3 regions of the Paenibacillus sp. J31R122 genome follow, and region 1 is predicted to be linked to each of the others. Evidence: predicted binding sites of a transcription regulator. Region 1 holds the regulator's gene; each other region holds the start of a gene.
What was found. Region 1 encodes LexA, which represses DNA repair genes until DNA is damaged. Its sites were predicted from a motif close to CGAACATATGTTCG; they were not measured.
Positions count from the first base shown of each region.

Region 2: AC0YN7_RS08315 (DNA polymerase IV) is a predicted target of LexA. The motif match lies at 1,691-1,704, and genes of this name have one in related genera.
Region 3: AC0YN7_RS25095 (DNA polymerase IV) is a predicted target of LexA. The motif match lies at 1,185-1,198, and genes of this name have one in related genera.

Region 1 is NZ_JBWDNM010000002.1:630,837-634,123, forward strand. Features, by position in the region: gene AC0YN7_RS06040 (ABC transporter ATP-binding protein) at 1-671, opposite strand, end outside; gene yneA (cell division suppressor protein YneA) at 936-1,310, opposite strand; gene lexA (transcriptional repressor LexA) at 1,468-2,088, shown strand; gene AC0YN7_RS06055 (hypothetical protein) at 2,165-2,380, opposite strand; gene AC0YN7_RS06060 (CAP domain-containing protein) at 2,989-3,287, opposite strand, start outside.
Region 2 is NZ_JBWDNM010000003.1:437,938-441,224, forward strand. Features, by position in the region: gene cimA (citramalate synthase) at 1-1,468, opposite strand, end outside; gene AC0YN7_RS08315 (DNA polymerase IV) at 1,762-3,048, shown strand; gene AC0YN7_RS08320 (ferredoxin) at 3,115-3,287, shown strand, end outside.
Region 3 is NZ_JBWDNM010000018.1:89,287-92,573, reverse strand. Features, by position in the region: gene AC0YN7_RS25105 (spore germination protein) at 1-496, opposite strand, end outside; gene AC0YN7_RS25100 (DUF3888 domain-containing protein) at 622-1,020, opposite strand; gene AC0YN7_RS25095 (DNA polymerase IV) at 1,295-2,560, shown strand; gene AC0YN7_RS25090 (YolD-like family protein) at 2,557-2,883, shown strand; gene AC0YN7_RS25085 (DUF2515 domain-containing protein) at 2,912-3,287, opposite strand, start outside.

The DNA of each region.
Region 1 (3,287 bases):
TCGTGCTCCGTAACGAGAAAGCCATCTCGCAATGTAATAATCTTTTGTGTCTGTATGGCTACCTCACGCTCATGTGTAACAATAATAAAAGTCGTCTTCATCGTATGGTTCAAATGCTTCAAAATAGCTATAATCTCTTCTTCCGTCTTCGTGTCCAAATTCCCTGTTGGTTCATCTGCGAATATGACCGAAGGCTCTGTAATAAGCGAACGCGCAATACTGACACGCTGCTGCTGCCCTCCCGATAGCTGAGATGGGAACAAATCCGCTTTTTCAGGAATACCGACCTGCTTTAATAAATCGAGCGCTTTTTGTTTACGAACTGATGGATGAATCGACTGAAATACTAGCGGAAGTTCTACATTTTCACGAACGGTGAGATGTGCAACCAGCTCATATGCTTGAAAAATAAATCCAATATGCTTTCGCCTAAATTCGGCTAATTGGTTCTCATTCATCGATACAATATTATGATCGGCAATGTAAATATTGCCTTCTGTTGGCTTCATTAAGCCCGCCATCAAATTCAATAAGGTGGACTTGCCGGAGCCGGAGCTGCCTAGCAGCGCGACCATCTCTCCCTTACTCACAGTAAAGCTTATCTGCTGGAGCACTGGAGTCGTTTCACTCCCCGTTTGGAAAGAATGGGATAAGCCTTCAACACGTAACATATAGGGTTCTCCTTCTACAAAAATTGACAATCTAATCTATTTTAATATAAAAGCTGTGGTATAACCAACTCTTTCGAGCCTATTACATACTTTGTTATTAACCTCCGTTCATTAATGTCCCTATTAATAGACGTTCTGAAAGTCTTCTTCCCCTTCACTTCAAACAAAAAAACTTTCCTAAACATGCAGAAGTCATTCATCCTGCTTGTTCGGAAAGCTATCGATTGTGTTGTATTTGCAAACTATTAATTAATGTTCCTATGTTCAATTCGGAATAATGAGCTGCTGACCAGGCTTAATATTTGCATTCTGCAGTCCATTCCGATCCTTAATTAGGTAAACTATATATCGAGTATCCTCACTGCCATCATTAAAACGCTTGGCGATTTCCCAAAGAGTGTCTCCAGCATTTACAATTACAACCTGTTCGTTCGTCGAAGCAGGTGTAATTTCACTCCCTGATGCATTAGTACCCATAAGCAAAAAGCTTGTAAACAATAAAACAAATAAAGCGATACTCACTACTATCTTCACAGCATGCCGCTGCATAACCGGCAGCAGACGGCGTCTAATTGTTGTTAAATTACTCTCTGGTTGTGTATGGATCGATTTGTAAAAACTTGGACTAGTTATCATCATCAGCACCCCAAACGTTTGTTCTGTTTTCAGAATACACGAACAAACGTTTGTAGTCAACAAAAAAATACGAACTTCTGTACTTAAGAACTTATGTTTGTACGAACTCCGGTTCTATGTTATAATTTCCTACAACAAACCTACTATTGGAGTGATCGCAGTGTCGAAGATTTCCAACCGACAACATTCGATTCTTGAATTTATTAAGAATGAAGTTCGGGAGAAAGGCTACCCGCCGTCCGTCCGAGAAATCGGAGAAGCTGTTGGATTATTATCCAGCTCAACCGTTCATGGTCATTTGGACAGATTGGAGAAGAAAGGGCTTATTCGCCGAGATCCAACTAAGCCGCGTGCAATTGAAATATTAGACAATGAAGGTGTAGATGGAATTATACCTCTCTCTGTATCCAAAGTGCCGATAGTCGGCAAAGTAACCGCAGGTGTACCTATTACTGCAACTGAAAATATCGAGGAGTACTTCCCCCTTCCATCGCATTTCGTAGGCGATAGCAGCGTTTTTATTTTGAGCGTAATGGGAGAAAGCATGATCGAGGCTGGTATTCATAACGGAGACTATGTTATCGTTCGTCAGCAGCCAACTGCCAATAATGGCGACATCGTTGTTGCAATGACTGAAGACGATGAAGCAACTGTCAAAACCTTCTACAAAGAGAAGGATCACTTTCGTCTACAACCGGAGAACTCCTCCATGGAGCCTATTCGACTTCACAATGTGACGATTTTAGGCAAGGTTATCGGAATATTCCGTGATATTCATTAATTAGCCTAAAACGTACATACTAACTAGACTGAATCCAAGCGCAAGCATACGGGATTCAGTCTTTTTTTTACCTATTTTACGTACGATCCCATCCTTCAATCACTCGAACAAAATGATTCCCCTCATCCCTCTCTATATATTTGTCCTCAATTAAATTATCCAATAATAACGCGATTTCTTTGTCTGACCACCCGGTTAACCGGCAAACTAATGTAAAGTCACTCTTTACCCATTCCAATTGATTCAAATTCCACAAAATTCGCAACAGCTTTCGCTCTCGGTCTCCAAGCATCTATACACAACTCCATTCACTTGAACCTTGCAAACGACATTTAACAATAAATAGAACACATGTTCTTATTATATACCAAACATTCGCTCTTATTGCAAGAAAATAAAAGCTATCCGATATACGAATATATCCAAAATAGGAGCAATCCCCTCTGCAACTGCCTTTTCAACATATTTCAGTGTAAGCTCTGGGCTTATGACACGGTTTATGTATCTACGTAACAAGAATCCAATCACATCGAAGAATACGTGCATAAATTACAGAGTACTCAATAAAAGGAGGTGGAATGAAAAATGTCTAGTGTAGGTGGAGCTTTTACAAACACTGGTACTATTCTGGTGCTCTTTATTTTATTGGTAATTATCGCTTGTAGCTGTGGCGTCTTTGGTGGAGGTTACTAATAAATTCAATTACGATATAAAGTCCCTAAGTCCAGGACACTAAACTTTGACTACAAACAAACAAAAGACCCTTCAATGGGTCTTTTGTTTGTTATAACGTAACTTCTCCTTCTTGAGAGCATATTGACTTTACAAATAATAAATCGAGGTGATCAAGTGTCAGGTTTCGGTTTTTTTGTTCATCCTCGGGCATATATTGATAGTTAGTTAGCCAATAAATTCTTGTACCCATTCACCGTTATAATAGGCTATTCCGATCTGGGTAAAGCTGTTTTTCAAAATATTGGCTTTGTGCCCCGGACTGTTCATCCAATCGTTCATAACTTGCGTAGGACTGCTTTGGCCCTTTGCGATATTTTCTCCCGCTGAGCTGTATGTGATTCCGAACTGCTTCATCATATCGAACGGTGATCCGTAAGTCGGAGAATTATGATCAAAGTAATTGTTATTATGCATATCCTGTGCTTTGACCATCGCCATTTTCGCTAATTCAGCATTCTTACTTA
Region 2 (3,287 bases), on a different contig from region 1:
ATGAGTTATCTAGCCCGGTTGATTCGATGAGTACGCGTACTTTAGCAGCGGTAGCGTCTTTCTCGTCGATAACACGAACTTTATAATCGGATAGATGGATGCCTTCAATTTTAGGGTAAAATTGTACAAGCGCTTTGCGGAGCGCATTATCGAGTGCGTTAACGGGCCCATTTCCTTCTGCAACAGTGTAGACTTGCTGGCCTTCGACGGTAATTTTAACGATAGCTTCTGAAACCATCTGCCCATTAGTTTTTTCAACAAGCATTTTGAAGGAATCGACCTTGAAAATTTCCTTCGTTTCACCGAAAGCCTCTCGAAGCAGCAATTCCATAGAAGCGTCAGCACCCTCGAATTGATAGCCTTGATGCTCAAGCTCCTTAATTCGGTCCATGATGAGCTTCGTTTTATCGTTATTAGCGTTCACGTCAAGCCCAAGCTCCTGAGCCTTGGATATAATATTGCTTTGACCTGCAAGCTCTGAAACGAGAATCCGCTGTTTATTGCCGACAAGCTCTGGCTGGATATGCTCGTAAGTTTTCGAATCCTTCATTATGGCGGATACGTGGATACCGCCCTTGTGCGCGAAAGCCGCATTGCCGACAAATGCTTGACCGACAGGCATATGTACGTTTGCGATTTCACTTATAAAACGTGCTGTTCCTGTCAAGGAACGCAATTTATCATCCGGCAAACAAGAATAATTCATTTTGATTTGGAGGTTAGGAATGATGGAGCAAAGATTGGCGTTGCCGCAGCGCTCGCCATATCCGTTTATCGTTCCCTGCACTTGACGAACACCAGCTTGTACAGCTGCTAAAGAATTCGCTACTGCGAGCTCGCAATCATTGTGCGTGTGAATCCCGATTGGTGTCGTTAACTCCCGAGTAACACGTGCTACGATCTCACTGATTTCATCGGGCATCGTTCCGCCGTTTGTGTCACAAAGCACGAGCCAATTTGCTCCTGCCTCCTGCGCTTTCTTTAGAACGGATAACGCGTATTCTGGATTGTTTTTGTAGCCGTCGAAGAAATGCTCCGCATCGAACAAAGCTTCCATGCCGTTTTGTCTCAAGAACGCAACGGAATCATAAATCATAGCTAAGTTTTCTTCGAGCGTTGTTTGTAGGGCAGTATGTACATGGAAATCCCATGACTTTCCGACGAGTGTAGCAGCCGGAACGCCAGATTCAGCGATGCGAACAAGGCTTGCGTCCTGTTCTGCAAGACTGTTTTTACGCCTTGTGCTGCCGAAAGCGGTAATTTTGGCGTTTAGGTTCAATGCTTTGACTCGCTGGAAGAACTCAATATCTTTACTGTTGCTTCCCGGATTACCGCCTTCAATATAGTGAACCCCAAGCAAATCAAGCTTTTGGGCAATTTTTAATTTGTCATCCGCTGACAGGCTGATTCCTTCACCCTGTGTACCGTCACGCAGCGTCGTATCAAATATAGAAATGTTTGTTGCCATTATCGGGACGCCTCCTTCACTGGTTACCTTTACAAATCATAATATAATATTATAACACTTAATGAAGCGAAAGTAGAGAGGGGAGCTGCATTTTTTGTTGCAATATAAGAAAATGTAAGCGTATGAATCTTGTTTGATTGGTTGATATGGGTTTTGACAATCAAGGAAAGTATAGGCTTTTTATGCTTGCAGAGATCAGGATTCGTTGACTTAAACTTGTTGCGAATGTATGCTGGGGATGGTTGAACCTATGTAGTTTTTTTTGGAGCGAATAGGCGGTGTTAGTTGCTGATATGATAAATGTGAATGAACATTACCCGGCCAAAGGCCGTGTCATTATTCATCTGGATATGAATGCTTTTTACTGCTCGGTGCATGAAGCGGAGCAGCCAGAGAAATATAAGGATAGGCCAACTGCAGTATCTGGTAGCGTAGAACAGCGCAAAGGGATTTTGGTCACCAGCTCTTACATGGCTAGGAAGCTTGGCATCAAAACTGGGATGACGGTAAGTCAGGCTCTCAAAATATGTCCAGACCTTATTTTAATCCGGCCGGACTTTGATCTGTACCGTAAATACTCACATGGGTTTATGGCCATAGCAAGGCAGTATACACCGCTTGTTGAAGCTGTTTCGATTGATGAATGCTATATGGATATTACAGGCTCCAAAATGTTCGGATCACCACTGGAAATCGCTGCAATGCTGCAGCAGCGTATTGGGTCGGAGTTGTCGCTGCCCTGCTCCATCGGCTTAGCTCCTAACAAGCTGCTTGCTAAGATGGCGTCTGATATGAAGAAGCCGAACGGCCTAACTGTACTGCGAATTCGTGATGTGAAAAGGGTATTGTGGGATAAGCCTTGTGATACGTTGTTTGGTATCGGCCAGAAAACAGCTATTAAGCTCCAGAAGCTAAATATTCGCACGATAGGGCAATTGGCGGAAACAGATGAATCGGTGCTCATCAAGCATTTCGGCGTTGTCGGTTCCTGGATGAAATCAGCGGCTTATGGTATTGATCATTCGGTTGTAAACCCGAACCGGGAGCGCAATAAGTCAATTGGCCATACAACGACGCTTCCAAGCGATATTACAAAGCGCGAAGACGTGTATCGTGTGCTGCTCAATTTATCAGACCAGACAGGACGAAGGCTAAGGCGGCAGAAGCTGGTCACTACGACTGTGCAAATTACTATTCGTAAGCCTGATATGACGACAATTGCTCGGTCGCATACGATGGAGGCGCCTACGCAGTCTACGGATGATATTTATAAAGAAGCATGCAGGCTATACGACAAACATTGGCAGTCCGGGGAATCTATCCGTTTGCTAGGCGTAACGTTGCAAAATTTATCGCTATTAGACGAGACTGACTTGCAATTGGACTTATTCAGCTATGAGCAGCAGCCACGAAAAGAAGCGTTGACGAAAGCGATGGATCTGTTGCGGGATAAGTTTGGGGAGGATGCTGTGTTGACAGCGGGCATGCTCGGAGATGATCCGTCTACCTTAATTAGGAATAAACGAATTCGCGGGACATCCTTGCAAAAGGATGATAGTTTGTTATATATTGATGAGTGAATGTTTACTATGTAGAAAAAGCATAAAGATTATTATTCGATACATTTATTTTAGGAGGGGATTTCCATGGGTAAGTTTACCTGGGTAGAAAAAGATACGTGCATCGCTTGTGGAGCTTGCGGAGCTACTGCTCCTGACATTTATGATTATGATGATGAGGGCATAGCTGAGGTTATATACAAGGCTGATGGCAATAAAGGGAATACAGAAATTCCAGAAGATTTGTATGATGATTTGCA
Region 3 (3,287 bases), on a different contig from region 1:
TAATGTTGGTCCGAACGTTCTCGACAAAACCGTGCTGAGGCCCCCGAATGACCGTCTGTGTTTGTGCAGCTGTAACACCTCGCTGTTCACCGCCGTTGACATCGGCAGTCAAAGCTATTGCGCTTCCGTCCGCCAAAATAACGCATAAGCCGTCTGTCATATACTGAAGTGCCTCTTCTAATGTACTAACATCCTGCATCGATCCTATTGAAACGACACAGTTGCGCAATGCATCCATCAACTTGCCGCCATTGACATACTCATGCTTGGGTAGTCTCATCGACATCAATGGTTCCATAACGCTTTCGTTGATCGTCTCCGAATCGACTATTCCGTCTATATAAATAATCGCCAGCTCTCGATCAGGAGCCGCATCGCTGCGAAACATTCGAATTACGATATCGGCACTATCGCCGAATCGTTTGCGAATAGCTTGCACGTTCGCTGACAGTGATGGACTGAATGGCGTTAAAGCCCCTGCGTTTTGTTTGTTCATAACCGCACCTTCATTTCCTCGCCGCTTCTATTTTCCGTATTTTGGATGCAAATATGTACAGACACCTCATTCGTCGAGGCATCTGTATACAGCTTGCATTATTTGCCCGTCATCGTTCTTGATGCTTACCTAACGATGTCTTGATAATTAGGCGGAAGCTTAAAATCCTCTACATGCTTGTAACTGTTAACGGACGTGCTTCCGTCGTTATTTATGTTAAAGGTGATGATATCCTTGCCTACAGAGAGGTGAGGACCTACATAGGGTATTACGGTCACTTGAATTTCCATATGGGAGCTGTAGTATTTGTACACGAGCTCAGAGCTCTCAAGAAACGGCGCGAATGTGGGTGACACCGTTAGCTCGCTTTGATAATAACCATCGATTTGCTCTTGTATATCAGGCGTTAGTAAAGTAAGAACGACTCTTTGACAATGATCCATTTCACTCTCCACTGCTGCATTTGCTCGTTCCGCGTGCATTATGACGCATAGCAATGAAATGATAATAGTCATTTTTTTCATACAATCACCCCTTGTGGTTACTTTTTACATAATGCGGAAGAGGTATGCATAATCCTTCGAAAATACAAACAACCAAACTCCATCAGCGAAGAGCATTGCCCAATCATTGTAAATTACATCCACAAATAACCTATGGAATAAGAACGAGTGTTCCGTATATAATAAGAACAAACGTTCTTGTAGGAGGGAACATCATGACATTTGAAAAATGGATGTGCTCAATCCGTTATATCGTTGATGTGATTCATATGAGCAGTGGAGCTGGTGAAACGTAATGCCTCTTAACAAAGTTATTATGCTTGCGGATTGCCAATCCTTTTATGCGTCTGTCGAGAAGGCCGACCATCCTGAGTATCACGGACTGCCAATTGTAGTTGCAGGCGACCCAGAGCGCAGATCCGGCATCATTCTCGCGGCTTGTCCAATTGCCAAATCCTTCGGAGTCACGACAGCGGAGAGACTAGGAGAATCACTCGCTAAGTGCCCGAATTTAGTCGTCATTAAGCCAAGGATGCAATTGTACATTGATGTCTCCATGATGATAACTCGTATTTATCAGTCATATACCGATTTAGTTGAGCCTTATTCGATCGACGAGCAATTTTTGGATGTGACCGGTTCACTGCATCTCTATGGATCGCCTGAGGAGCTTGCGCGAATCATTCAGGCACATGTTCAAGCGGAGCTCGGAATATACACGCGATTTGGCATTGCCGAGAATAAAATTTTAGCGAAGACAGCGTGTGACAATTACGCCAAGAAAAACGATTCTGGCATTTACGTCCTGTCTAAGGATAAGCTTCATGAGACGCTCTGGACGTTGCCCGTTAACAAAATGTTTATGGTCGGCAGCCGAATGACGCGTCACTTTAACGCCATGGGTATGGAGACGATCGGCAAGATCGCGGAAACGCCTTTAGAGAAGCTTAAGCTGATGATGCACCGCAAATTCGGCAAAAACTCCGATATAAACGCGGAGCTCTACTCTCGCATCGCCAATGGAATAGATGACAGCCCTGTAACACCGGGCACACACCAGGTGGCCCCGAAGGCTGTAGGGCATATGATGACGCTGCCGCGTGATTACGGAAAGCTGGAGGAGATCAAGGTCGTGCTGCTTGAGCTGACAGAGCTCGTCTGCCAGCGCTGCCGCAGCAAGGGATATATGGGGCATGTCATTTCAGTAGGCTGCATGGGAGCAGATTATGACCGGCCCAGCGGCTTTAATCGCCAAATGAAAATGGACGATCCGAGCAATGTTACGAATCAGGTTTATCACGCTGTCATCACGCTGCTGAAGCGTCACTGGGACGGACTTCCCGTTCGAAAGGTTGGCGTCAGTCTGTCGCAGTTTTCAACTGACGACGAGTATCAGCTTTCTTTATTTGACCCGCATCGCGAGAAATCAGCGGCGCTCGAGCGAGCAACGGATGCCATTAAGCTGAAGTACGGTGACGCGATTATTTTAAGGGCTGTTTCGATAACACCCGCAGGGCAAGCCCTTCATCGCTCTGAGAAGATTGGGGGACATTATAAATGAGAAAGAAGCTCGAAGGAAACGGTCTCTGGGAATCAAGCCGCATGATGCTGCCAGAGCATAAAGCGGCGATCAATCAACATGAAGCCGCCTTGAAGCATCGCAATCGAGTGGAGCTTGATGAGCAGGAATGGGAGCATATATCCCGGTCTATGGCCGAATCAATGGAGCAGCGGCACCCGATAACTGTCCAATTATTCCACCCTACTGAGGAACGGACTGTCCATGGTATCGTAGATCGAATTGATCAGCTCCAGAAGCGATTTATGATTAACGGTAAATGGTACCCAATAAGAGACATTGAAGGATCGACAATAGACGAATAAGGTCGGCAGAGCGCATGCTAAAGCTAAGTTAAGTGCCGCGCTGCATGGCAAGTACCGCCAGCTCGATCTTATTCAGCATTAGTCCATATTCATTCGTTATTTCAAACGAATTAGGAAGCGAAAGCTTATGGAAATAACCCGCCACGTCGCTAGCCGACCGAAACCAGTCACCTGGCTCCGGCGGCTCAAGTGTCAGGTCGCTCCAGGCTGCGCCAAGCTCAGGACTATAGATCGGTTCAGCACCCGACTTCAGACGCCCGCCAAGCAATCGTTCCTTATACACGGCCTGGGGCGGCTGCTGACGCACCCGAGAAAATAAATGCGGCGCATAGTCCGCCCTTGAACCCGTATGCTTCACAGCGGCCGCAAAGCCGCGAGCGCCCTCATATACGCGTGGAATGCCA